2 regions of the Microbacterium sp. Z11_20 genome follow, and region 2 is predicted to be linked to the other one. Evidence: predicted binding sites of a transcription regulator. Region 2 holds the regulator's gene; the other holds the start of a gene.
What was found. The regulator LexA, encoded in region 2, represses DNA repair genes until DNA is damaged. The targets are predictions, from matches to a motif close to TCGAACANNTGTTCGA.
Positions count from the first base shown of each region.

Region 1: a site for LexA is predicted at 6,050-6,065, ahead of AC2DFQ_RS11270 (Rv2578c family radical SAM protein). Genes of this name have one in related genera too.

Region 1 covers NZ_JBXVOQ010000004.1:172,486-183,321, reverse strand. The annotation lists gene AC2DFQ_RS11290 (efflux RND transporter permease subunit) at 1-153, shown strand, start outside; gene AC2DFQ_RS11285 (hypothetical protein) at 182-925, shown strand; gene AC2DFQ_RS11280 (aldose 1-epimerase family protein) at 1,062-1,976, opposite strand; gene AC2DFQ_RS11275 (DEAD/DEAH box helicase) at 2,240-4,834, shown strand; gene AC2DFQ_RS11270 (Rv2578c family radical SAM protein) at 4,938-6,041, opposite strand; gene AC2DFQ_RS11265 (M15 family metallopeptidase) at 6,149-7,252, shown strand; gene AC2DFQ_RS11260 (acyl-CoA dehydrogenase family protein) at 7,509-8,672, shown strand; gene AC2DFQ_RS11255 (LCP family protein) at 8,755-10,023, opposite strand; gene AC2DFQ_RS11250 (energy-coupling factor transporter transmembrane component T) at 10,104-10,836, opposite strand, start outside.
Region 2 covers NZ_JBXVOQ010000001.1:262,872-273,707, forward strand. The annotation lists gene AC2DFQ_RS01220 (S9 family peptidase) at 1-772, opposite strand, end outside; gene AC2DFQ_RS01225 (methylenetetrahydrofolate reductase) at 936-1,886, shown strand; gene metE (5-methyltetrahydropteroyltriglutamate--homocysteine S-methyltransferase) at 1,883-4,210, shown strand; gene lexA (transcriptional repressor LexA) at 4,297-4,977, opposite strand; gene AC2DFQ_RS01240 (LysM peptidoglycan-binding domain-containing protein) at 5,230-5,580, shown strand; gene AC2DFQ_RS01245 (histidinol-phosphate transaminase) at 5,610-6,695, shown strand; gene hisB (imidazoleglycerol-phosphate dehydratase HisB) at 6,692-7,306, shown strand; gene hisH (imidazole glycerol phosphate synthase subunit HisH) at 7,303-7,953, shown strand; gene priA (bifunctional 1-(5-phosphoribosyl)-5-((5-phosphoribosylamino)methylideneamino)imidazole-4-carboxamide isomerase/phosphoribosylanthranilate isomerase PriA) at 8,000-8,746, shown strand; gene AC2DFQ_RS01265 (SseB family protein) at 8,730-9,500, shown strand; gene AC2DFQ_RS01270 (DUF1844 domain-containing protein) at 9,678-10,082, opposite strand; gene infC (translation initiation factor IF-3) at 10,254-10,836, shown strand, end outside.

The DNA.
Region 1 (10,836 bases), on a different contig from region 2:
CGGGCGCGGCGGCGGCGCGAACGCCGGGAGTCGTCGCGAACTGGCGCGAACGCACCCGCCGACGAGGAGCCAGGTGCGAGCGCGCCGGCTGCGTCGGATTCGGCGACACGGCGTGCGCTGCGACGCGATCGGCCGGCGCAGCCGGAACGCTGAGAGCGGGTTTGGAGCGCACGGCGATGCTGTGCGTGAACATCCCCGACCAGGCGAACATCGCGCTGAAGGCGAGGACCTCGAACAGTGCGAGGTTGATGCTGCCGCCGACGAACTGCCACGCCGACGCGAACAGGAACGCGAAGGTGACCGCCGTCGTCAGGTGAAGGCGTCGCGGCATCCGGTGAAGAAGCAGCGGGGACGTCAGCAGGAGAGCGGCGAAGCCGAGCACCATGGCCGCGGCGACATGATCGTGCACGGTCTGGTTGACGTTGAGGGGTACGCAGCCGACGAGGGCGAGATTCACGCCGATCGTGGTGAGGAAGGTCTGGGCGGCCAAGCCCGACCCGCGGCGACCGGCCAGCCGGCCGAGGCGGGCGAGGTCGCGCCCCACGCGGCTGGCGAAGATGGCGACCAGCGAGCCGGCGGCGACGAGTGTGCCGTTGAAGAGAACCCCGGAGGTGTCGTGGAAGGTGCCGAGCCTGCTGAAGTGCAGGTGCCACCAGAGCGGATCGGTGGTCGTCAGGACGGACAGAAGGATGCCGCCGACGAGCACGACCAGGACCCCCAACGCGAGTTGCATCGTAGTGGCCCGCGCCAGGACGGCACGGGGCGACACGATGAACACCGTTCGGGTGACCGGTATGACGACACTCATTCTCGGGTCTCTCCACCCAGCACGGACAGGGCGTCCACGTACCGTCGAGCTCCCTTGGCCCCCGCCGCTCGTCGGCTTGCGAACGCCGGATGGCCCACATCAACTCCCCCAGCGTGACGGCATGCCGTCTCGGTCATGGTATCCCGCCGAAGGCATGCACAGGGAGGCCAGATGGGCGTCAGGACGACCAATTTGGCTCAGGGGCGTGAGAGTTCTCTCACAAGTGGGCGTTCCTGCGCGGTCGGAAGCGTTTTTACGACGTCCGGGTGATCCCCCACTCGACGGACCATGCCTCACCGGCATGCAGCCAGCGCACGCCGGTGCCGGAGTTCAAGGCATCCGCAGGCGCCGTCAGGGGCTCCACCGCGAGGGCGACGGGGTGGTCGGGGAAGCGGTCGGTCGTGAAGACCTGGGTCCACTCGAACCCCTCGCCCTGCCACAGCGTGAGTGATGTGCCATCCGGGGCGGTGAGGGTGGTGCGCGCCCGACCGCCGGAGTCGCGATCGAGGTCGCGATAAGCGGTGTCGAGATCGAGGTCGCCGACGCGGCGGCCCTCCCTCAGGTCGGTCGCCGCATCCACGGGCGCCTCGCCCACAGGGAGCTTCCGATCGTCGGTCAGCACGCGCGTGGCGCCGGAGGAGCGCAGCACGAGATCGGCGGTGTTCGCGGTGCCGATCTGAAGGAAAGGGTGTGCGCCGACGGCGACCGGGGCGTCATCGGCGCCGGCGTTGCGCACATCATGGTGGACGGTGATCCCGTCGTCGGTGAGGGTGTACGTGACGCGCGTCTGCAGAGTGAAGGGGTAGCCGGTCTGCGGAAAGATGTCGGCACAGAGGGTGACGCGATCTGTCGCCTCCTCTTCCGCCCGGTAGGGGGCGAAGCGGAGCAGGCCGTGGCTGGCATTGCCGAGCGCAGGTTCGCTGATCGCGAGCTGACGGGTCACGCCGCGCTGCGTCCACCGGCCGTCGCGGACGCGGTTCGGCCACGGCACCAGCACGATCCCCGACGCGGCCGGCGTGGGGATGTCGTCGCGATACCGCGGCACGAGGTCCACGCCGCCCACGGTGAGGGCGCGCAGGGCGGCGCCGACCTGGGCGACCTCGGCCGTCGCCGTGTCCGTCGTGAGGCGGAACCGTCGCCCCGTCGGATCTGCGGGGAGCCACGTCATACGCCCAGGGTATGGCCCGCGGCGTACACGCCGTGGGCGGCGCGTCGGGCACCTTCCCAGGTGGGTGCGCTAGCGTTGATGAGTCGGCTTTGGACACCGCGCTGTGCGCGGATGGGTTTGTGAGTCCAAGGGGCCGATGGGAGGAGCGAATCCGCTCCGACGATCATCAGAGTTAATGGCCCCGGCCGACGGATGTCCGGGTTTGTGCCGTGCCGCGTGCACGGCGCGTGCTGTTTGCGCGAATACAACCCAGGAAGATCCCCATGCCGAAAAGCAAGAACCCGGCCGGCGGCCGCCCCGCCAAGAATTTCGAGCCCCGTTACGGCGACAAGCCGTCGTACCAGGACCGCAAGCGCCGCCCCGACGACGCGCGCCCCGCGGCGTCCAAGCCCGGGACCAAGAGCCCCAACCACCGCGGCCATCGCCCCGCCGAGGCGGGCGCGGCAGAGCCGAAGCGCCGCTGGACCGCGCAGGAGCGCGCCGGGCGCGACGAGGCACGCGGCATCCGCTCGGGCGAGCGTCCGGCCCGTTCGTTCGACGACCGCCCGCGTCGCTCCTTCGACGACCGCCCGGCACGTTCGTACGACGACCGCCCCGCTCGGTCTTTCGACCGCCCCGCGCGTTCGTTCGATGACCGCCCGGCCCGCGATGACCGTCCCGCACGGCCGTACAACGACCGTCCCGCGCGCACCAACGACCGTCCCACTCGGGATGACCGTCCGGAGCGCACGTCCAGCGACCGCCCGGCGCGCGATGACCGTCCCGCACGGCCCTACAACGACCGTCCGGCGCGTTCCTTCGACGACCGCCCCCGCCGGGATGACCGTCCCGCTCGTTCGTTCGGCGACCGTCCGGCCCGTGATGACCGTCCTGCGCGGTCGTTCGGCGACCGTCCGGCACGCGATGACCGTCCGGCGCGTTCCTTCAACGACCGCCCGGCGCGTTCGTTCGATGACCGCCCGCGTCGCGATGACCGTCCGGCGCGGGATGACCGTTTGGCGCGTTCCTTCAACGATCGTCCGGCGCGGGATGACCGTCCGGCGCGTTCCTTCAACGACCGTCCGGCACGCGATGACCGTCCGGCGCGGACGTTCAACGACCGTCCGGCACGCGATGACCGTCCCGCGCGGACGTTCAACGACCGCCCGGCGCGTTCGTTCGATGACCGCCCGCGTCGCGATGACCGCCCGGCCCGCTCCTTCGACGATCGCCCGCGCCGCGACGCCGGACCGAACCGCTCGGATTGGAAGTCGGAGACCGCGTCGAAGGCGCACGAGCAGCACGTCGACGTCGTGCACGAGAAGCTGCAGGCCGAGGCCGTCCAGACGCAGGAGAGCTCGGATGTGACGTTCACGAGCCTCGGACTGGGCGACAACATCGTCCGCACGCTCGCCGACCTCGGTGCGGCCACGCCGTTCCCGATCCAGGCAGCTACAGTCGCCCCGATCCTCGAGGGCCGTGACGTGCTCGCACGTGGGCGCACGGGCTCGGGCAAGACGATCGCCTTCGGTGCGCCCCTGGTCGAGAGCCTTCTTCGCTCGCAGGCCGGTCAGAAGCGTGCCTTCGCTCGCCTGCCGCAGGCGCTCATCCTCGCTCCGACGCGCGAGCTCGCCCTGCAGATCGACCGCACCATCCAGCCCATCGCTCGCAGCGTCGGCCTGTTCACGACGCAGATCTACGGCGGCGTGCCCCAGGCGCGCCAGGTGGGTGCGCTCCGCAAGGGTGTCGACATCATCATCGGAACCCCCGGGCGTATCGAAGACCTCATCCGCCAGGGCAAGCTCGACCTCTCCGAGGTGCGCATCGTCGTGCTCGACGAGGCCGACCACATGAGCGAGCTCGGATTCCTCGAGCCGATTCAGCGCATCCTCCGCCTGGTGCAGGACGGTGCACAGAAGCTGATGTTCTCGGCGACGCTCGACCGTGAGGTCGCAGCCCTCGTGGACGAGTTCCTCGTGGATCCCGCGGTGTACGAGGTCGCCGGCGAGACGCAGGAGTCGAGCACCATCGACCACCGCATCCTCGTCATCGACCACCGCGACAAGGCCGAGATCCTCACCTCGCTCGTCGACCGCGACGGCAAGACCCTGGTCTTCGCCCGCACGCGCGCCTACGCCGAGATGCTCGCCGAGCAGTTCGACGACGCCGGCATCTCAGCCGTCGCGCTGCATGGCGATCTCAACCAGGCCAAGCGCACGCGCAACCTCGAGCGGCTCACCTCGGGCCGCGTCAACGTCCTGGTGGCGACGGATGTCGCGGCCCGCGGCATCCACGTCGACGACATCGACCTCGTGATCCAGGCCGACGCCCCGGACGAGTACAAGACGTACCTGCACCGCTCGGGCCGCACCGGTCGCGCGGGGCGCGCGGGTACCGTCGTGACGCTCATCCCGCGCCAGCGCCGCCGGCGCATGACCGAGATGCTGCAGCGTGCGGAGATTCAGGCGCCCTTCGACGACGTGCGCGTCGGCGACGACCTCCTCGAGGACATCCGTCTCGGCATCACGGCCGAGGTGGCCGAGCCTGCCGTGCCGGCACCGCGCCAGGTGTCCGAGCCCGCGGCGACGGAGTTCGCCGAGGAGCCCGAGGCTGCCGCTGAGGAGCCCGAGGTGACCGAGGTCTCCGCTGAGGAGCCCGAGTTCGCCGCTGAGGAGCCCGAGCTGACCGAGGTCTCCGCTGAGGAGCCCGAGCTCTCCGCTGAGGCGACCGAGGTCTCCGCTGAGGAGTCCGAGCTCTCCGCTGAGGCGCCCGAGTCTCCCGCGGCCGCGCCTGAGGAGCCCGAGGCCGCCGCTGAGCGGACCGAGCTCCTCGACGAGGAGCCCGCCGTGCCCGCGCGGACCGGCGACGCCCCCGCCTGATCGGAGCAGCCACTCCGCGAGACCGCATCCGGCCGACGAGACGGCGACATTATGTCGCTGCTTCGTCGGCAGGGTGCGGTTTCGCGGTTTCCGGGGCCCGGCGTCAGAACAGGGTCGGCTCGCTCGCCGGGGCCACGCGCGGCCGTGTCGTCCTGATGGGTCCGAGTCCGCGGAGTGAACCCGGATCGGACGCACCGGGGGTGCGGTCGGCGAGGCCGGGCGTGGCACGCGCGCGCGGATGCTCGTCCTCATCCCGCCCATTCAGGCCGTGCACCCGCAGGAGCGGGCGCACGCGCTTGGCGAGCCACGTGCGATACGGCTTGGGCGCCTGCGCGGCGGCTCCGGGGTAGAGACCGCGATAGGACGAGACCAGCTCGGGGTGCTCGCGCTCGAGCCAGGTGAAGAACCAGGGCTTCACGCCCGGGCGCAGGTGCAGGGCTCCGTAGATGACGCGCGCCGCTCCCGCCTCGCGGATGCGGCGGAGTGCGTCGTCGAGCGCGGCGACGGAGTCGGTGAGGTGGGGCATGACCGGCATGAGGAACACCGTGACGCGGAAGCCCGCCTCGGTGGCAGCCCGGACGGTGTCCAGGCGTGCCTGTGCGGTCGGCGTCCCCGGCTCGATCGACTTCTGCAGCGCATCGTCGAAGACCGCGATCGACATCGCCAGCGACACGCGCACGGAGGCCGCCGCCTCCGTCAGCAGCGGCAGATCGCGCCGCAGCAACGAGCCCTTGGTGAGGATCGAGAACGGCGTGCCCGACTCGGTGAGGGCGGAGGCGATCTGGGGCATGAGCCGGTACCGGCCCTCGGCGCGCTGATACGGGTCGGTGTTGGTCCCCAGCATCACCGGCTCGCGCGACCAGGATCCGCGGCGAAGCTCGGTGCGCAGCACATCGGCGACGTTCACCTTCACGACGATCTGCGAGTCGAAGTCGCTGCCGGCATCGAGGTCGAGGTACTCGTGCGTGCCACGAGCAAAGCAGTACGTGCACGCATGGCTGCATCCCCGGTACGGGTTGACCGTCCAGTCGAAGGGCATGGCGGATGCTCCGGGCACCCGGTTGAGCGCGGTCTTGCAGAGCACCTCGTGGAACGTCATGCCGGTGAACTCGGGCGTGGTCACGGAGCGCACAAGGCCGTCCATCCGCTCCATGCCGGGAAGGGCAGCGGGGTCATCCACGCCCAACTGCTGCCCTTGCCATCTCATGCCTTAATGGGAACAGATATACGAACCTGTGTCAAGACGTACCGGTCCCAGGTCGAACACGTCAGCGGCCTGATGGCACGCGCGCCGCCGCGGGGGACAATGGAGCGGTGACGGAACCCGAACCGCACGCTTTCACGCGGCGCGCACTGCGCGAGGCGGCGCAGCGCGCTGCCGCGGGCGCGCCCACTCCGATCGCTCGCCACGCGCGCCGTCGGCGCCTCGGACCGCGGATGGCCGTTGCCGCAGCCGGAGCCGTGATCCTCGTCGCCGGGGCGACGGCCGCGACGGTGGCGACGGGGGCCACGGTGGCGACGACGGCCCCGCCGGCCATGTCGTCCCCGATCAGCCACTCTTCTCCCGCCGCCCGTGCCACGCCCGCCCCCGTCCCGAGCGAGAGCGTGAGCGTGAACGTGAACGCCCGCATCCTCGCCCTTCCGCCCGAGGGCCTGCCCGTCCCCGAGCAGGCGGCCGAGGTCACCGCTGCCGGAACGCTCTGCGAGCAGCCCGCGCTCCTCGGGGCGCTCGCGGCCGGGGACGATGCCGCGACGATCGCCGCCACCGGCGGTCCAGAGCCGTTCCGCGCGGCGGTCGCGGCGGGCACGGCTCCCTGCATCCGCCTGGACGATCCCGCACGCGTGTGGGTGGTGGTCAACAAGCAGCGGCCGTACGCGCCGATCGATGCCGTTCCCGCGCCCCTGGTGCAGCCGGAGGGGGTCCGGGGCCTCGTGGGAAGCGACCTGCGGCGGGATGCGGCGGCTGCGCTGACGGCGCTCGTGCGCGCGGCCGCGGATGCCGGAGCCGGTGAGGTCGCGCTGGAGAGCGCGTACCGCTCGTTCACGACGCAGGAGTCCACCTACGCCGGGCATGTCGCCGACCGCGGCGTCGAGGGCGCCGACCTCGTGAGCGCTCGCCCCGGGTTCAGCGAGCACCAGTCGGGTCTCACCGTGGACGTGCTCCCGTGCGCCGAGGTCTGCGGAACGATCGACGACCTCGCCGCGACGCCGCAGGGCGCCTGGCTCGCGGAGCACGCATGGGAGTACGGCTGGATCGTCCGCTATACCGAGGGGCGCACCGACGTGACCGGCTACGCGCCGGAGCCGTGGCACCTGCGCTACATCGGAACCGACTTGGCGCGCGCCTACCACGACGGCGGATGGACGACGCTGGAGGAGTTCTTCGGACTGCCCGCCGCACCGGGCTACGCGCAGTAACTCCGCGACTGCACGACGTGGTGCCCAGTGCACGGCGTATCGGCGTGCACAGGTCGTGCGTTCGGCAGGATGCCGTGCACTCGACGGAGGGCGCACCTGGCGCCAACCTCCAACGCGGCACGCGGTGTCACGAGAGGTGGGATGCGGTTCCGGACAGCGAACGCGCGAGCGACCGCGTGCTGACCTAGACTCGCTCGCGCTGCCTGGTCGATCGGCCATGGCCCGCAGCATCCACTCGGAGCGGAGAGGAGTCGGCATGGACCGCGACATCTACGACGAAGACCACGAGGCGTTCCGCGAGGTCGTTCGCGAATTCATCAAGCGCTACGTCAGCAACCAGGCGCGCGAGCGCTGGGACGCGGAGGGCGAGATCGACCGAGCCACGATGCTCGCGGCGGGGCAGTCCGGCCTCATCGGACTGTCGGTGCCGGAGGAGTTCGGCGGCGCCGGGATGCTGCAGGACTACCGGTTCCGCACGATCGTCATGGAGGAGATCCTCAAGGCGGGCGCCGGCTCGCTCGCCGGTGCCTTCGGCATCCAGGACGACCTCGCCGTGCCGTATCTCGCGCACTTCGGCACGCCGCAGCAGCAGCAGAAGTGGCTCCCGGGAATGGCGACCGGCGAAGTGATCGGCGCGCTCGCCATGACCGAGCCCGGCACCGGCAGCGACCTCCGCGGGGTGACCACGACCGCGAAGAAGGTCGACGGCGGATACCTCGTCAACGGCGCCAAGACGTTCATCTCCAGCGGCAAGACCGCCGACCTCGTCGTCACCTTCGTCAAGACGGGGGAGGGCAACCGGCCGGATGCGTTCAGCCTGCTGCTGATCGAGAATGGCATGGCGGGCTTCGAGCACGGCAAGAAGCTGCACAAGATGGGCTTCCAGGGCCACGACACCGCGGAGCTGTCCTTCACGGACGTGTTCGTCCCGGAGGAGAACCTCATCGGCGGGCAGGAAGGGCACGGCTTCATCCAGCTGATGCGCAACCTGCCGCTCGAGCGCCTCTCGATCGGTGTCGCCGCCGCGGCCGCATCCGAAGCGGGCCTCGTCTGGACGCTGGAATACGTGAAGAGCCGGGAGGCGTTCGGCACGCCGGTCATCGACTTCCAGAACACGCGGTTCCGGCTCGCGGATGTCGCGACCACCGTCGACGTGCAGTGGGCGTATGTCGACCGGGCCATCGCGCTCTACGGCGAGGGCAAGCTCACGCCCGAGGAAGCGGCGAAGGTCAAGTTCTGGACGACCGAGCGTGAGGGCGAGGTGCTCGACACGTGCGTGCAGCTGCACGGCGGCTACGGGTACATCACCGAGTACCCGATCGCCCGCGCCTACCTCGACGCCCGGGTGCACCGCATCTACGGCGGCACGAACGAGATCATGCGCGAGATCGTCGGCCGCCAGCTCGCCGGCCGCCGCTGAGCTCCTCGTCCCCCCGTCGACTCGCCAACAAACGCGCGGAATCGCCGAGATTCGCGACGTTTGTTGGCGAGTCGACCGGTGGTTAGCGGGAGAGGTTGCCGGCCGAGCAGGTCTCCTGGGCCGCCGTGGACCCCGTGATGCTCGGGGGGAGCTCGACCGCCTCGTCCCCGGGGTCCGCCGGCGGAGCGGGCGTCGTGACCGTGGGGTCGGGCGTCGTGACCGTGGGGTCGGGCGCGGGGGTTTCGGCCGGTTCCTGGGGTGCCACCTCGACGACGCCGTCGTTGGCGCCGACCTCGCCCGTGAGCGCGATCGGCCGGTTGTCGGCGAGCGCCTGCCACAGCGGCTCCGCGGCGGCGTAGTTCGGTACGACGCGGTTCGGGTCGCCGGGCGCGGCGTTCGTCGGGTACTGCACGAACACGATCTCCTCGAACGGCACGTCGCGCACGGCCAGGGCGATCTGCACGAGCGTGAGCGGATTTGTCAGGCTCGTCGAGGGATCGACGCTGCGCAGGGCGCTCGAGGCCAGCCGGTACATCGTGGCGGGGTCGGTGAGCACCTCCTCGCTCACGAGCTTCCGGGCCAGCCGCGACATGTACTGCTGCTGGTTGCTGATGCGGGCGAGGTCGCTGCCCCCGACGCCGTAGCGGGTGCGCAGGAACTGCAGCGCCTCCATCCCCTGGATGGTGCGCGGACCGGCCGGCCAATCGATGCCGGTGTTGCGGTCGCGCATCCCCCGGGCGAGGCACACCTCGACCCCGCCGACCGCGTCGGTGATCTCGATGACGCCGCCGAAGGTCACCGTCGCGGCGAACTGGATGTCCTGGTCGCTGATGTCGGACACGGTATCGACCACGCAGTTGAGCCCGCCGATGTCGAACAGCTCGTTGATCTGCACGGATCCGCCGGGCCACGTCGATCCGTCCACCCGCGTGCACCCCGGCGACGGCAGGACGAGGTCGCGCGGGAAGGAGACCACCGTCACCCGCCGTGGGTCGTCGGAGATGTGCAGCAGGATGTTGACGTCGTTGAGGGTGCTGGATGCATCCGGCCCGGTGCAGCGGGCCCCGAAGAGGTGGGCGTACTCGGGCTCGCACGCGTCGATGCCGGTGAGGAGCAGGTTCACCCCGCCCTCGATCTCGCCGATGTCGGGGGGCGGCGCGGGCTGGTCCTGGAGTTCGACCGCGTCCTCGGTGAAGCTGGCGGCCAGGTCGTAGGTCGCGTACCCGATCGTGCCCGCTGTCGCCACCAGCACCACCGCGACCGCCACGGCGACGAGGGTGAGGAGCTGACCGGCGATGCTGGGGGAACGCAGCCGGGCGTGCCGGGCCACTGTTCTGCGTCGCCGCACCATGGCTCCCCTTTCGACGCCGGTCGAGGCATCGGCCCGATTCTAGGCAACGGCCTCGGCCGATCCGGGGATATCGGGTCGGTTCAGCCCGCCTGCCAGGGCCGGAAGTACCAGAACACGGCGGCCGAGAGCATCCACGCCGCCGCGACGAAGACGACATCGCGCGCACGGAACGGCACGACGTGGCGCTCGGTGCGATCGGGGTACGCGCCGAAGGCGCGGGCATCCATCGCGAGCGCGACCCGCTCCGCGTGACGGATCGCGCCGGCCAGGAGCGGTATGAGGTACCCCGCCCACCGCGCGAGAGCGGCGAACGGGCCTCGGCCGCGGCGTCGTCCGCGCACCCTGTGCGCCTGGCGGATGACGTCGAGCTCCGAGCCGAAGCGCGGCACGAAACGGAATGCCGCGAGTGCGGTGTACCCGATCCGGTAGGGCACGTGCAGCTGCTGCACGAGCGAACGGACGAGGTCCGGCCCGGCGGTCGTCATCCCGGCGATGAGGGCGAGGGCGATGATCGCGCCCAGGCGCAGCGCCGTGGCGAAGCCGACGTCGAGGGCGCCGGCGTAGAGGGTCCATGGGCCCAGCTGCGAGAGGGTGACCGACCGGTCGACGCGGTCGACGTCGGCCCAGAGGGAGAAACCGGCCCCGACCGCGGCGATGGCCGCCGGGAACGCGAGGAAGACGGCTGCCGCTCTTCGGGCCGACCACCGCGCGCCGACGAGCAGCACCCCGCAGGCGAGCACCAGGAAGGTCAGGGGCGTCCCCAGATCGCGCACGAAGACGAGGAGCACCATCGCCGGCGCTGGCCCGGCGAGC
Region 2 (10,836 bases):
CCTCGCCGAGCCGAGCGCGCCACAGGTTCCACCGTCCGGTCGTCTCGTCGATGTAGGTGAGCTCGTCCGGGCCGGTCCATTCCGGCTGCAGGGGCGCTCGACCGGCGCCACCGGCAACGGTGGTCCACGTGTCGGCCGCACCGTGGGTCAGCTCGGCGACGCGCACCTCGGTGCGATCCCACGGCATGTCCGGATGGTTCCATGCCACCCATGCGAGCCGCGTGCCGTCGGGGGAGAGCGCGGGCTGTGCCAGGAAGTCGCTTCCCCCGACGACTCGTCGGACGGCCGTCGCATCCGTGGCGCCGGAACCGTCCAGGGGGATGCGCACGATGTCGCGGGCCGGGGTCGCGCCGTCCCGGGCAACCTCCCGGATCGCCAGGAGCAGACCGGATCGATGGTGCAGCCCGCCGAACCGGGTGCGATCGTCGGGCGGGGTCAGCGGGCGGGGCTCGGCCCCCGGTACCAGCGCCCACACGCGCTGGTCGCTCTTCTCGACGTAGACGAGCTCGCCCTCATCCGTGGCCGTCCACGCGCCGCCGCCGTACTCGTGAACGCTCGAGCGCGCACTCGCGGGAGCCGGCAGCACGTCCGTCACGGACCCGTCCGCCGAGCGGCGCCGGACCGTGGAGCGCCCGCCCTCTTCGGGCACGGTCTGCCCCCACCAGATCTCGTCGCCGACGAATCGCGCGCCGTCCAGACGGGGGGAGGCCGTCGCGACCTCCTGCGCCGACAGCGGGGAAGGCCACGAACCGTAGGGGAGCGGAGTCGGCATGCCGTCAGCCTAGGCGCGCGAAACAGTCCGACACACCGCTGCGGCCCGGATGCGGCGCCGGTACCGTCATACCTCACGACGCCGCCTGCGGGCATGCGTCGCAGCCGCCCCCGCCGCTCGTGATCGCGCGCGGCGGGCCCCCACCTCCGTTCGAGAGCCAGAGATGCCCGACGAATCGCGCACCCACGTGCCGTTCTCCTTCGAGTTGTATCCGCCGCGTTCGGCGACCTCGGAGCCGGCGCTGCACGAGACGATCGCGCGTCTGGCCGAGGTGGGGCCGCGGTTCATCTCGGTGACCTACGGCGCCGGCGGTTCCACGCGGGGGCGATCCCTCGATGTGCTCCGGCATATCCGCCGCACCACCGATGTCCGCCCGCTCGCGCACCTCACGTGCATCGGCAACACCTACGCGGGAGCGGCCGCTCTCATCCGCGAGTTCCTCGACGCCGGGATCACGAGCTTCCTCGCGTTGCGCGGCGACCCGCCCGAGGGCGTCGGCGAGGACGAGGTCGAGCTCGGCGATCTGGAGAGCTCGGCGCAACTCGTGCAGCTCATCGACCGCGTCCAGGCCGAGCGAGCGCCGTACACGGAGGCGGGCATCCCCGGGCTCCCCGGCGCCGCACGCGTGGACCGACGCCCGCACGTGCAGATCGCCGTGGCCGCCTTTCCCCGCGGACACCCGCGTTCGCGGCATCCCCGCGAGCACATCGACGCGCTGCTGGCCAAGGAGGCCGCCGGCGCGACGCTGGCGATCACCCAGCTGTTCTTCCACGCCGACGACTATCTCGGGTTCGTCTCGCGTGCCCGCGCAGCCGGGGTGACGATCCCGATCCTTCCCGGCATCATGCCGATCACCTCACCTTCACGCCTCCGGCGCGTGCTCGACCTCACCGGAGAGGAGCTGCCGGCGGAGCTGGCGATCGACCTCGAGGTCGAGCCGACGGTGGCGGGACGGCGTCTGGTGGGAATCGCCCACGCGGCCGCCCTCCTCGCCGACGTGGTCGACGGGGGCGCTCCCGGCGTCCACCTCTATGCCGTCAACAATCACGACACGGTGCTCGCGGTGCTCCGCGAGGCCGGTGTCCTCACCCCGCACAAGGAGACGACGAGATGACCGCATTCCCCACCGGTACGATCCTCGGTTACCCCCGGATCGGCCGCCGGCGCGAGCTCAAGCACGCCGTCGAGGCGTACTGGAGCGGCACCATCGACCAGGGCGAGCTGGAGGCGCGGGCCGCGGCGCTCCGCCGCGCCACCCGCGCGAGGCTCGCGGCGCTGGGGCTCGGACGCACCGACTCGGCGATCCCCGAGTCGTTCTCGTACTACGACCAGGTCCTCGACGCCGCCGTCACGGTCGGGGCGCTGCCGGAGCGTTTCGCGCAGCTGCGGGAGGCCGACGGCGCCGTTCCCCTCGCGGCCTCCTTCACCGCGGCACGGGGCGCGGGGGAGCATCCGCCCCTGGAGATGACGAAGTGGTTCGACACCAACTATCACTACCTGGTGCCCGAGATCTCGCCCGGCACCGTGTTCGCGCTCTCCAGCGACCACTACGCCCGCCTCGTGGCCGAGGCCCGAGCCGACGGTTACACGACGCGGCCGGTGGTCGTCGGGCCGGTGACGCTGTTGGCACTGGCCAAGGCCGCGGAGGGCTCACCGCACGGCTTCCGTCCGCTCGACCGCCTCGAGGACCTCCTGCCGGTGTATGTCGAACTCCTCTCGTCGCTGCGTGCGGCGGGCGCCGAGTGGGTGCAGCTGGATGAGCCGGCCCTCGTGAGCGAGAGCCTGCCGGAGGATGCGGCGACCCTGGCGGCAGCGGCCGAACGCGCGTATGCGGTGCTGGGCGGGGCATCCGTACGCCCCGCGATCCTGGTGGCGGCGCCCTACGCTCAGCTGAGCGATGCTGCGTGGACGGCGCTGGCAGCCGCGCCGGTGGAGGCGATCGCCCTCGACCTCACGCGCGGCGCCGTGCCCCCTGTCGTCGACGGGCTGGCCGGCAAGACGCTCGTGGGGGGTGTCATCGACGGGCGGAACGTCTGGCGGGGCGACCTCGGCGTGGGATGGGCGCGCCTGGATGCGCTCGCGGAGCTCGGCCCGGCAGCCGTTGCCGCCGCAACATCCACGTCCCTGCAGCATGTTCCGCACGATGTCGAGGACGAGACAGACCTCGACCCCCGGCTGGTGCCGTGGCTCGCCTTCGCCGACCAGAAGATCGGCCAGGTCGCCATCCTCGCCCGCGGCATCGAGGAGGGTTCCGATGCGATCGCTGCCGACGTGGCGGCGGCATCCGCCGCGCTGGATGACCGATCGCACGCGCCCGGCGTCGCCGACGGCTCGGTGCGCGCCCGCGCCGCGGCGCTCACCGCGGCCGACTTCGCCCGCGACGCCTACGCCGCGCGTGAGGCGGCGCAGCGGGAGGCGCTGCATCTGCCGGTCCTTCCCGCCACGACGATCGGGTCGTTCCCCCAGACCGGTGAGATCCGCCGCGCGCGGGCGCGGTTCACGCGGGGCGAAATCGATGAGGCTGCCTACGAGGGGTTCCTTCGCGAGGAGATCGCCCGCGTCATCGCGCTGCAGGAGGAGCTCGGGCTCGACGTGCTCGTCCACGGGGAACCCGAGCGCAACGACATGGTGCAGTACTTCGCGGAGAACCTCGACGGCTTCGCGGTCACCCGCAACGGCTGGGTGCAGTCGTACGGTTCGCGGGCCACGCGCCCGTCGATCCTGTGGGGCGACGTATCGCGGCCGGCACCGATCACGGTGCGGTGGGCGACGTATGCGCAGTCGCTCACGGCGCTGCCGGTGAAGGGCATGCTGACGGGTCCGGTCACGATCCTCGCGTGGTCGTTCGTCCGCGACGACCAGCCGCTGGGGGAGACGGCCAATCAGGTGGCCCTGGCCCTCCGGGACGAGATCCGCGACCTCGAGGAGGCCGGGATCGGAGTCATCCAGGTGGATGAGCCGGCGCTTCGCGAACTGCTCCCGTTGCGACGCGACGCTCAGCCGGCATACCTCGACTGGTCGGTCGGATCCTTCCGGCTCGCCACGGCGGGCGCCGGCACCGCCACACAGGTGCACACGCACCTGTGTTACTCGGAGTTCGCGGTGGTCATCGACGCGATCGCGGCTCTGGATGCGGATGTCACCTCGATCGAGGCCGCGCGCAGCCGCGGCGAGGTGATCGGCGACATCCGCACGTCCGGGTTCGCGCACGGCATCGGCCCGGGCGTCTACGACATCCACTCGCCGCGCGTGCCGTCGGTGGACGAGATCGCCGAGCTGCTTGACCGCGCGGTCGCCGAGCTTCCCGTGCGCCAGGTGTGGGTGAATCCCGACTGCGGGTTGAAGACGCGCGGGTACGACGAGACCGTCGCATCGCTCCGCAACATCATCCAGGCGACCCGTCGGACGCGTGAGCGGGTGTCCGCGCCGGTCGCCTGACGCCGAGAAACGACATTCCGGCCCACAAACCACGCGGCGCGTGACTTCTGGGCCGGAATGTTGTTTGTCGCGGTGTGAGGGGAGGGTCAGACGGCGCGCAGCACCGCCACGACGCGACCGAGGACGACGGCGTGGTCGCCGAGGATCGGCTCGAACGCCGAGTTGCGCGGGAGCAGCCACGTGTGACCATCACGTCGGCGGAACGTCTTCACGGTGGCTTCGCCCTCGAGCATCGCCGCGACGATCTCGCCGTTCTCGGCGGTGGACTGCGAGCGGATGACCACCCAGTCCCCGTCGCAGATCGCCGCGTCGATCATCGAGTCGCCCGACACCTTCAGCATGAACAGGTCGCCCTTGCCGACCAGCTGACGGGGCAGCGGGAAGATCTCCTCGACCTGCTGATCGGCGGTGATCGGCACCCCGGCGGCGATGCGGCCGACGAGGGGCACCATGGCCGCGTCACCGAGCGGCGGTGCCGTGTCGGCGGGGTTCTCGGCGGCGGTCCCGGGCAGATCGATCAGGACTTCCATGGCCCGGGTCTTTCCCGGGTCGCGGCGCAGATAACCACTGAGCTCCAGCTGGTTGAGCTGGTGCGTCACGCTGGACAGCGATTTCAGCCCCACCGCGTCGCCGATCTCGCGCATGCTCGGCGGATAACCGTGCCGCGCGATCGAACGCTGGATGACCTCGAGGATCGCGAGCTGCTTGTCGCTGAGGCTCTTGCGTCGCCGCGTCTGCGGCTTGTCCCGAGCGGTCGCGTCGGTCATTCTCGTGCTCCCTCCGTGCCCGCGATGGCACCGGTCTTCGAATGTCGGAGGTCCGTGATGGTCTTCCGTTGTCGAAACCGTATCCGGTATCGGGCCTCGCGTGCGGCTGCGCTGCGCGTGTCGCATCCGATCGATGTCCGATCCCGGGATGTTTGACACGCGCAGTATATCGAAGATAGATTCGGAAGACAGATTCGCATCCGGCCCTCCCGGCCGAGAGCCGGATGCGAATCTTCCCCCAGAGGAGGAACCATGGCCACCATCGCGAGCGTCGCACCGACCACCCGTCTGCGCCTGACCGCGCGCGGCCGCCGAGTGCTCGCATCCGTCGCGGCGCTGCCGGCCGTGATCGCGATCACCCTCGCGGTCCTGGGGGGCGGGGCCGCCCTGGCATCCGGTGACGCCGGGACGCCTGCAGGGAGCTTCGCCGAGATCACCGTCATGTCGGGGGAGTCGCTGTGGTCGATCGCACAGGACGTCGCCCCCGGCGCCGATCCCCGCGACGTCGTCGACGCGATCTCGCGGCTCAACATGCTGGACTCCTCGGCGGTGTCCGCCGGGCAGCGCCTGGCCATCCCCGCGGAGTACGCCCCGACCTCGTAGGGGAGACCTCTCGCCGTAGCATGGGGAGAATGACGACCCGGTTGGACGATCTCCCCCTGCGCGACGATCTGCGGGGGATGGTGCCGTACGGGGCCCCGCAGGCCCCGCTTCCCATCGCCCTGAACGTCAACGAGAACACGCATCCGGTTCCGCAAGAGGTCGCCGACGACATCCTCGACTCCCTCGCCCGGGCACTGCGGGACGTGAACAGGTACCCCGATCGGGAGTTCACGGCACTGCGCGAGGCGTTCGCGGATTACCTCGGGCACGGGCTGACCCCCGACCAGATCTGGGCGGGCAACGGCTCGAACGAGGTGCTGCAGCATCTCCTGCAGGCCTTCGCCGGGCCCGGGCGTACCGCCTTCAGCTTCGCCCCCACCTATTCGATGTATCCCCTCCTCACCCGGGGCACCGGAGCGCAGTGGGTCGCCGGGGAACGGGCGCACGACTTCAGCGTCTCGCCCGAATCGGCCGCAGAGCAGGTGGCCCGCGCGCGGCCGGATGTGGTGTTCCTGTGTGCTCCGAACAATCCCACCGGCACGCCTCTCGGGCTCGATGTCGTCTCGGCCGTCTACGACGCCACCGACGGCATCGTCATCGTGGACGAGGCGTACCAGGAGTTCGCGGCTCGAGAAGGCCGCTCCGCTCTGTCGTTGCTGCCGGGGCGCGAGCGGCTGGTGGTCTCGCGCACCATGAGCAAGGCCTTCGCCTTCGCGGGCGCACGCGTGGGGTATCTCGCGGCGGATCCGGCGCTCATCGACGCGCTGCGGCTCGTCCGCCTGCCGTACCACCTGAGCGCTCTCACGCAGGCGGCGGCCGTGGCGGCGCTCGGTCACGCGTCGACGATGCTCGGGATGGTCGATGACATCATCCTCCAGCGCGACCGGATCGGCGCGACCCTGTCCGCACTGGGCTACACGCCGTACGAGTCGGCGACGAACTTCGTCCTCTTCGGTGGGGTGGATGACCCGTCAGCGACCTGGAACGCGCTCTATGACCGAGGAGTCCTCATCCGCGACGTCGGCATTGCGCACACGCTGCGCGTGACGGCGGGCACGGAGGAGGAGACCACATCGTTCCTCGACGCGCTGGCCTCGGTAGGATCGAAGGTATGACCGGAACCGGCGCGCCGCGCACCGCTGCTCTGCGACGGGCCACGAGCGAGTCGAGCGTCGAGCTCGAGCTCGACCTCGACGGCACGGGTCGCAGTTCCATCTCCACCAGCGTGCCCTTCTACGACCACCTCCTCACCGCCTTCGCGAAGCACTCGTTGACCGACCTGTCGGTGCGCGCGACGGGGGATACGCACATCGACGCCCACCACACGGTGGAAGACGTTGCGATCGTGCTGGGCGACGCCATCGGGCAGGCCCTCGGGGACAAGGCCGGCATCACGCGGTTCGGTGACGCCCTCGTGCCGCTGGACGAGGCGCTCGTGCAGGCCGTGGTCGACATCAGCGGTCGCCCCTACCTCGTTCACAGCGGCGAGCCGGCCGGTTTCGAATACCACCTCATCGGCGGCCACTTCACCGGCTCCCTCGTCCGGCACACGTTCGAGGCCCTCGCCTTCCACGCGGGACTCACCGTGCACGTCCGCGTGCTCGAGGGCCGCGACGCCCACCACATCGCGGAGGCCGAGTACAAGGCGTTCGCGCGAGCGTTCCGCCAGGCGAAGGCCGTCGATCCCCTCGTGGAGGGCATCCCGAGCACGAAGGGCGCGCTGTGACGGACCGACCTCTCGTCGCGGTCCTGGATTACGGCTCGGGCAATGTCCACTCGGCCGTCAAGGCCCTCGCCGCCGCGGGTGCCGACGCGCGTCTGACGGATGACCCCGGGCTCATCCGCGACGCCGATGGTCTGCTCGTTCCCGGCGTCGGCGCCTTCCACGCGGTCATGGAGGCGCTCCGGGAGAGTCGCGGAGACCACCTCATCGAACGACGCCTGGCCGGCGGACGCCCCGTTCTCGGGATCTGCGTGGGCATGCAGGTGCTGTTCGGTCGCGGGGTCGAACGCGGCATCGACACCGAGGGGCTGGGGGAGTGGCCCGGCGTCGTCAGCGAGCTGGATGCTCCGGTGCTCCCGCACATGGGGTGGAACACCGTCGATGCCGGCGCAGGCTCGCGGCTGTTCTCGGGAATCGAATCGGAGCGCTTCTACTTCGTCCACTCCTTCGCCGCCCAGCAGTGGCAGCTCGAGGCCATGCCGCCCTTCCCCTCGCCCACGCTCACCTGGTCCACCTACGGCACGCCGTTCCTCGCTGCGGTGGAGAACGGCCCGCTGGCAGCCACGCAGTTCCACCCGGAGAAGTCGGGCGAGGCGGGCATCAAGCTGCTGTCCAATTGGATCGGCGGCCTCCGCGGGGCTACTCTCTGAGCTTGTGCCCAGCGCGGGCGCCCGCCGTCCGTACGCACGAGGAACCATGAACGATTTCGCGTCCAGCCCCGAGCTGATCCTTCTGCCCGCCGTCGACATCGCCGGAGGGAAGGCCGTGCGCCTGACCCAGGGCGAGGCAGGCACGGAGACCAGCTACGGCGACCCCGTGGATGCCGCCGCCGAGTGGGCGCGACAGGGTGCCCGATGGATCCACCTCGTCGACCTGGATGCGGCGTTCGGTCGGGGGAGCAACGCGGGGATCCTCCGCAAGGTGATCAGGCAGGTCCGGGGCGTCCAGGTCGAGCTATCCGGCGGCATCCGCGACGACAAGTCGCTCCAGGCGGCGCTGGACAGCGGTGCCGCGCGCATCAACCTGGGCACGGCGGCCCTGGAGAACCCCGAATGGGCGGCCGATGTGATCGGCCGCTACGGAGATGTCATCGCCGTGGGGCTGGACGTGCGCGGCACGACCCTCGCCGCCCGCGGGTGGACGCGCGACGGCGGCGATCTGTGGACGGTGCTGGACCGGCTGGAGGACGCCGGATGCAGCCGATACGTCGTGACCGATGTGACCAAGGACGGCACGCTGAAGGGCCCCAATCTCGAGCTGCTTCGAGAGATGGCCTCCCGTACCCCGAAACCGATCGTCGCCTCCGGCGGCGTCTCGAGCCTGGATGACATCGTCGCCCTCCGCGAACTGGTGCCGCTCGGGGTCGAGGGCGCCATCGTCGGCAAAGCCCTGTACGCCGGTGCCTTCACGCTGGCCGAGGCGCTGGATGTCGCCGGAGCCTGACCCCGGCGCCGATTCGGCGGGCGTGCCATGGGAGGGGCGCCGGTTCGAAGCGAACCCTCACTCCGGCGATGACGGGTCGGCCGACCCGTCGTTGCTCGCGGCGCTGACGGCGTTCCGCGCGGGCGGCGGGGATGCGGTCGCCGTCGTCGACGCCTACCGCCACGCGCGTCTGCTCATTCCGCTGATCGCCGAGAAGGGCGACTCCGGTGTCGGCGCGCACGGGCTGACCGTCGACAAGACGCAGGAGCTGTCGATCGTGACCGTCGCCGCCCCCGACGGCCGCAAAGTGCTCCCGGTCTTCTCCTCCGTGGGGGCGATGGGGAGGTGGGATGCGTCGGCGCGACCGGTGCCGGCCGACGGAGTGCGCACGGCGCTGGCCGCCGCATCCGATGACACGGATCTGATCGTGATCGACCCAGGGTCCGAGACGGAGTTCGTGCTGCGGCGACCGGCGGTGTGGGCGATCGGGCAGGGTCTGGCGTGGGAGCCGAGTCATCTGTCGGCGGACGTGTTCACGGGGCTTCAGGAGAGCATCTCCGGAGAGCTCGCCGTGCTGGACCTCGCGGTCGAGCCCGGAGACCCGTCGTCCCGGCTGCGCGGCCCCGAACTCGTCGTCCATCTGCACCTGATGCAGGGCCTCGACCAGGAGGAGCTGGACGCCGTGCTGGCGCGCGTCGCACGCCGCTGGGCCGCCGACGATCGCATCGCCGTGCTGGTGGACTCCCTCACGGTGAAACTCCACCGCTCCTCCTAGCCTTCACGGGGTCCGCTCTTGCAGCCGCTCCCGTGCCCGCAGCCGCGTACCCGGAAATCGAGGAGTTCTCGCGAATCGAGGTCCGGTTCGGCTCCAGCCACCCTCGATTTCCGTGATTTCCTCGTTATCCGGCGCGTGGAGCGGTGCTGGGAGCCGAGAGCTAGGAGCCCGGCCGAGTCAGGTGACGGGTCCCGTCCACTTCTCGCCCGGCCCCTTGCCGATGGGGTCGGGGATGACCGAGGCCTCGCGGAAGGCCAGCTGCACCGAGCGCAGGCCGTCGCGGAGTGACCGGGCGTGCATGTCGCTGATCTCCGGCGCTCCGGCGGTGACCAGTCCGGCCAGCGCGTTGATGACCTTCCGCGCCTCGTCGAGGTCGGTCTGGTTCTCGGGGTCATCGGCCAGACCGACCTTGACCGCAGCGGCGCTCAGCAGGTGGACGGCCGTGGTGGTGATGACCTCGACCGCCGGTACGTCGGCGATGTCACGAGAAGCGGATGCGGCGACGCGCTCCTGCTCTTCCCAGCGGGCCAGACGCTCGGCATCCGGGTCAGGGGTGGGTTCGCTGTCGGGGATCGTGTGCACAGGGTTCTCTCTGGTAGACTTTGGCGGGCTCCGGAGCGTTCTGCTTCGGACGAAAGAGGATTCCATCCCACCCGTTCGCCGCTCCAGGCTACCGGGTCCACGCACTCCGTCCCGTTCTGCGGGGCTGTTCGGGTGCGAGAAGCCGGCGTTGAAAACGTCGTGCCGGGTGGCGTGTATTCCTCTTCCGCTCCCGCCGCACCTGCGGCGCGGTGGCTGACATCCGCAGAAGAGGAGTTCCATATCAGCGATCCCCGCACCAACGATCGCATCCGCGTCCCCGAGGTCCGCCTCGTCGGGCCCGCGGGTGAGCAGGTCGGCGTCGTCCGCATCGAGGTGGCGCTGCGCCTGGCCCAAGAGGCCGACCTCGATCTCGTCGAGGTGGCCCCGAACTCGAAACCCCCCGTGGTCAAGATCATGGATTACGGGAAGTTCAAGTACGAGGCTGCGCAGAAGGCCAAGGAAGCGCGTCGCAACCAGGCGAACACCGTCCTCAAGGAGGTGCGGTTCCGCCTGAAGATCGAGGCACACGACTACATAACCAAACTCAAGCGCGCCGAAGGCTTCCTGCAGGCCGGCGACAAGGTGAAGGCCATGATCCTGTTCCGCGGTCGCGAGCAGTCACGGCCCGAGCAGGGAGTGCGCCTCCTACGCAAGTTCGCCGAAGACGTCGCAGAATTCGGCACCGTCGAATCCAACCCGACCATCGACGGACGCAACATGGTCATGGTCGTGGCCCCGCACAAGAACAAGTCCG